One region of the Vallitalea guaymasensis genome, then DNA from elsewhere that is predicted to be linked to it. Evidence: riboswitches for the same ligand, from Rfam matches in the RefSeq annotation. Region 1 holds a riboswitch; the other holds the start of a gene.
What was found. A riboswitch is a leader RNA that binds a small molecule or an ion and turns the genes downstream of it on or off. The one in region 1 is predicted to bind glycine.

Region 2: another riboswitch for glycine. It lies ahead of HYG85_RS07615 (alanine/glycine:cation symporter family protein); the one in region 1 lies ahead of gcvT (glycine cleavage system aminomethyltransferase GcvT).

Annotation. Positions count from the first base shown of each region.
Region 1 covers NZ_CP058561.1:4,920,230-4,923,430, forward strand. The annotation lists gene HYG85_RS21185 (glycoside hydrolase family 38 N-terminal domain-containing protein) at 1-1,032, shown strand, start outside; glycine riboswitch at 1,209-1,310, shown strand; glycine riboswitch at 1,314-1,388, shown strand; gene gcvT (glycine cleavage system aminomethyltransferase GcvT) at 1,709-2,815, shown strand; gene gcvH (glycine cleavage system protein GcvH) at 2,886-3,201, shown strand, end outside.
Region 2 covers NZ_CP058561.1:1,687,654-1,690,854, forward strand. The annotation lists gene HYG85_RS07615 (alanine/glycine:cation symporter family protein) at 270-1,628, opposite strand; glycine riboswitch at 1,785-1,878, opposite strand; gene HYG85_RS07620 (hypothetical protein) at 1,997-2,653, opposite strand; gene HYG85_RS07625 (GNAT family N-acetyltransferase) at 3,065-3,201, opposite strand, start outside.

The DNA of each region.
Region 1 (3,201 bases):
GGTGAAGAAATGAAGGCTCAGATGTCTTCTCATCCAAGAGGTGTACTAATCAGCTTTGTAGATACTTTTGAAGCTAATGAAGAAAAAGTCTACAGCTATGAAGAAGTTTTTAAAAAAGAAATTGTTAATACAAGAGTTGCTTATGTAGGAGCAGAAAGAGTAAAAGATATCGTTAATGATTACGATACAACAAATTATAAAATCCCTTATGGAATAGAAAATGATTACTTCAAAATATCCTATGAAATAGGTAAAGGAGTAACTTCCTTCTATAATAAGGTTGATAAAGTTGAGATGTTAAAAGAAGGAGATAGTGCTTTCTTTACTCCTATCTATGAAAAAACACCAGTAAAAACTGATGTATATGAAGAAAGAAGATTATTAGGTAGAAATATACGCGGTCTTCATGCTGAAAAATATATAGGAAAATTAGTTGATATTAAGATTATTGATAATGGTGAGATATTTACAACTGTTGAACTTATATATGAATTGGAAGGTACTTATTTTAGTTCTGTAATCATAAAACTATACAATACTCTACCAAAATTAGAGTTTAAATACAAAATAGCTAAAACATTATCTACAGATATTGAAAGTGTATATCTACCATTAACACTTGACAACCTTAATGCAACTAAATATATTGATAAAAGTGATGCTGTAATGAGACCAGGTATCGATCAGGTTCCAGGTACTTGTATGGAATATTATCTTGTTGATAACGGCTTGATATATGAATCAGACAAGAATACTATCTTAATCCAAACAAAAGACACACCACTTATATATATGGGAGAATTAAAACATCATCCAATAGTTCTTTGTGACAATAAGGAAGAAAACAATAAAAGAGATGTGTACTCATGGATTATGAATAATACATGGGAAACTAATTTCAAAATGGATCTATCAGGTATAACAGAATACTGCTATACTCTAGACCTTGTTGAAACAACTAATGCACGAGAAAGCTTTAACAGAATGAAAGATGAAAGTTTTGGCGTAATCACCTTTATGATTAACGATTAGATATCAGGTATTTGTTTTTAATAATATTTATTAACATATTTTATAAAAACACTTGAAAAATTTCTGATAATACATTAATATGAAATTATAAATGATGAGTGTAACTTATTAAACTCATTAACATATATATTAGTATATAAATATGATTTGAATAATAATTATATAATGAATCCTATGTGAAAATTGCGAGAGATACCTGTTTAAGGAGCCGAAGAAGCAACATAGAAATAAGCCATATTTCTATCGAATCTTTCAGGCAAAAGGATCGCAATTGGATGGGAATTCTGGAAAGCTTTTTGAAAGCACCGAAGGAGCAATATCTCAATGATAGAATCTCTCAGGTAAAAATACAGGATAAGACGGCATTTACATTAAAATGCTCTCTTATCCTTTTTATTATTTTAACGGTATATTCAATAATGCTTAAAAATATGGCTAGATTACCGAGTGAAGATAGTATAGGGGAAATATTCCCCTATACTATCTGAACGACCGTTATGCTATATGGTTTTTAAATCATAATACTAATATATTCTATATAAGTCCAATTAAATAATTGTTATATAGCCAATTATTTAGATCAATTAGACTTATGAAATCAAGTAAAATATATTGAGCTTATTTAATGGGTGTATAGATTTTTAAGTTCAATATATAGATAAAGGGAGGTTTACATATGGAACAAAGTAAAAGAACAGCTTTATACGATACTCACAAGAAATATAATGGAAATATAGTAGATTTCGCAGGTTTTGAACTTCCATTATATTATGAAAGTATTCTTGAAGAGCATAATGCTGTAAGAAATAATGCAGGGATGTTTGACGTAAGTCATATGGGCGAAGTTACAGTTAAGGGAGAAGAGGCAGAAAACTACATACAGAATCTAGTTACCAACGATATATCAGTCATTACTGATAATGGAGTCATGTATACACTCATGTGCTATGAAGACGGTGGTGTTGTAGATGATTTGTTAGTCTATAAATATAATACCACTGACTATCTCCTTGTAATTAATGCAAGCAATATTGAAAAAGACTACAATTGGATGGTAGAGCAAAAAGGTTCATTTGATGTTGATTTAGAAAATATTAGCGATGATGTAGCAGAAGTTGCACTACAAGGACCAAAAGCACAAGAAATACTCCAAAAATTGACAGACACTGATTTACAGACAATAACATTTTTCAGATTCAATGAGAACGTGTTAGTCAATAATAATAAATGTATTGTATCAAGAACAGGATATACAGGAGAAGATGGTTTTGAAATATATACTTCTCTAGATAATATAGTCAATATATGGGAAGCAATAATGGAAGCTGGTAAAGATGAAGGGTTAAAACCTGCTGGGTTAGGTTGCAGGGATACACTTAGATTCGAGGTTGCATTACCCTTATATGGAAATGAGATAGATAAGGACATAACTCCATTAGAAGCATCATTAGGATATTTTATTAAATTAGATACAGATTTTATAGGTAAAGATGTATTGGTTAAACAAAAAGAGCAAGGACTATCAAGAAAGCTAGTGGGTATTGAATTACTTGGAAAAGGTATAGCTAGACATGGTTATGATATTTTATCACCTGATGGAGATAAGATAGGAGTTATAACTACAGGTTATCAATCACCATCAGTAGGTAAAACTGTAGCTCTGGGTTTAATTGATATAGATTATACTAAAATGGGTACAGATGTAAGTGTTAAGATAAGGAAAAAACAAGTACCAGCTAAGGTTGTAAGCAAAAAATTCTATAAGAAAAATTATTCCAAATAGTTAAACAAAAGAGGCTATGCCTCGTATATCTACACTAAATAATATAAAATAAATTTAGGAGGAATTGACAATGAAAATTATGGAAGGTTATTATTACACTAAAAATCATGAATGGGTTAAAGTAGATGGGAATACTGCAATAGTAGGTGTATCAGATTATGCGCAACATGCTATGGGTCAAATAGTTTATGTGGAATTACCAGAAATAGATGATGAATTCTCTAAAGAAGATGCATTTAGTGTTGTAGAATCAGTAAAAGCTGCATCAGACATATATATGCCTGTTGGAGGTACAATAGTAGAGGTTAATGAAGATTTGGATGATGAGCCAGAATTAATTAATACTGACCCATACACTAATTATATCTGTAAAATTGAATTAACTG
Region 2 (3,201 bases), 2.4 Mb from region 1:
AGATTAATATATTAATGTATTAATCTATTCTAACAAAAAAATAAAAGGAGAATGTATATTATTTTATTGATTTTATGGAGGATATAAAAAGATGAGTTTATTGAATACTCTTATTCTACTAAGATAATATCATACGTTAACTTTAGATACTAGAAGATAATCTTGTTCTTTATTGCACAATATTGTCCATTATCAAACAATTTAAAAAGCTTATGGATTAATAAAATCCTAAGCTTTTTTCAAATTTATTACTCTATATTTAATTCAAGCTATCTATATTTTTCTTCCTTTAGAGCTCTAAAATACTGTTTAGTCTCAAATGAAATGACTCCACTTAGACCAATGATTCCAATAAGGTTTGGTATTGCCATCAATCCATTAACTATATCAGCTATAACCCATATCAAGTCTAGTTTTAAGAAGGCACCTACTCCTACTAATCCTATAAATATTAATTTGTATGGTACGATACCTTTTACGCCGAATAGATATTCTGTACATCTTTCACCGTAATAATTCCATCCTAGTATTGTTGTAAATGCAAAAAAGATAAGTCCAATAGTTACAATGAATTCTCCACCAGCAATAGGTAATCCCTGTTTGAATGCCAAGTTAGTCATCTCAGCTCCTGCGAACTCTGATTTGAATGCCCCTGTCATTACCAATGATATACCTGTCATGGTACATATTATTATAGTATCAAAAAAAGTACCTGTCATAGATATAAGACCTTGTTTTACACATGAATCAGTCTTAGCTGCTGCAGCTGCTATAGGAGCAGACCCAAGTCCTGACTCATTGGAGAATACTCCTCTTGATATCCCGTTCTGAATAGCTTTCATAACAGTTGCACCTAAGAATCCACCTGCCGCCGCCATAGGTGTAAAAGCACTATTTATAATCAATGAAACTGCACTTGGTACTAAATTTATATTAAATATAATTATTGTAAGAGAAGCAATTATGTATAGAACAGCCATAACAGGAACAATGAATTCACACACACCTGAAATACTTTTTATTCCACCTATTGTCACGAAAGTTACTAACAATGTCAATACAACTGCTGTCACTTCTATAGGAACATTAAATGTAATCTTTACAGCCGTTGTTATAGAATTTATCTGCGTGAATGTCCCTATACCAAAGAATGCAACACCAATACCGAATATAGCAAAAAGTTTGGCAAGAAATTTATTCCCTAATCCTTTTTCTATATAATACATTGGTCCGCCAGACATCTGACCATTCTCATCTACCACCCTGTATTTTACTGCTAACAAGGATTCAGCGTATTTAGTCGCCATACCAAAAAATGCGGCAATCCACATCCAGAAAAGTGCTCCTGGACCTCCTGCTTTTATAGCTGTTGCAACTCCGACAATATTACCAGTACCTATGGTAGCTGCTAAAGCAGTACATAAGGCAGCAAAACTGGATACATCTCCATCAGCTTTATTGTTTTTATCTTTTCCAAACAGATATTTAAGTGCTAGAGGCAGCTTAAAAACCTGTATTATTCCAAGTCTAATTGTTAGATATAGTCCTGTTCCAACTAATAGTATAAGTAATGGAGGTCCCCAAACCACACTATCAATTCTCTTAAATATTTCAATCATTGTATCCATCCAAAATCCTCCGTCTTTATTAATTTATGTCTTGATACTGAAAAATATAGTATCTTTTTGCAATAAAAAAAGCCAATGGTATGATTCCATGGCTTATTAATAAGAAAAGCCAAATCATATGATTTGACCTCTGGTTACAAAATATATTCTATAGTGAATATATCCTCTGTCCTTTTACCTGAGAGTTTCACTAATCATTGATTAGTTTTCCCCTTCGGTGCTCATTAAGAGTCTCTCCAGAGGTTCGTCCAAAAGCGGTCGATAATTCTTCCGCAATCTTCATCCGAACATATTTACTTTTACATACATATTATAACAGCATTTCTCATTTTGTAAATATAAAATTTTTAACAATCATAAAATATGTACTATGCTATAGTTTTTATATAGGTCATCAATAATTGAACACCTACAGCTAATACAAGTGAACATACAGCTACAACAGGTCTTACAGCACGTTCTGAAACATTTAATATCTTACCTCTTTTTTCTGCTTTTGCAATTAACATTATGATAAAGGCATTAACCAAGTTATTGATTAATAAGAATTTCAATAGATATTCCTGTGGACCTTTACTAATCATTCTAGATGGAATACCAATATTGAATAGAATCACTGCATCTAAAAAGTATATGATTCTCCAAGAAAAACCTGCTAATAATGCACTAGAAAATCCAATTTCCTTGTTTTTCTTAACACTCCATGTTACTAAAGCCATTACACTCAAGCCTTCTAGAACTATAGCGAATGCTGGATTAATAACTTTTACAGGATGTGAGATAGGCATGAATAAATTGACTAATTTAATAATACCTGCTATTAAACTTGAATAAAAGATCACCGAAAGATTATTACTCTTCTTATAAGCTTTGCGTAGAATGCAATAACCTATAGGAAACATAATACAACCACTGATACCAATAGTACTAAGATTCAATAGATAACCAAGTGTAGCTTCTGTTATACCCCAAATTCCTCCAAAAAATAAAGCGTAAATTAATGTACTTTTTAATCTGCCTTTCATTTTAACACCCTCCAATAAATTTCATAATATTAAATTAATATATGAATATCAATTATATATTTTATATTTATTATATCACTTAATTTTGTTTTGTTCAATTATTTCAACATATTTTGCAATCAGCTATTTATTATTATATTTTTAATAAAATGCGTATAATTATTAGATGTTTTGAAAAAATACTTAATAATTAATTGCCATTTCTTAAAAAGACTAATAATTTTAATGTGACATTTTTCTTATCGTATACATAGTATATTTTTTAATATTTTAATATATAATATAAGCAACTCAACTTTTTTCTCTTGCTGCTATAGTTCCAATAGGAGTTCCAAAGTTACCAATTAAAAGTCCTGTTAGAAAACCAATTGAAGAAGTAATTTCAATTATTGAATAATACTTATTAGGATATTAATCTACTTTATAAACTTTTTTATATAATTCGTCTTTTATACTATTAAACTCGGTATCACTAATCTGTGAGGGATATGACATTATAAGTAGAGGTACGCTTTCTTTATTCTTATCATAGGCTGGTTGAACATAGT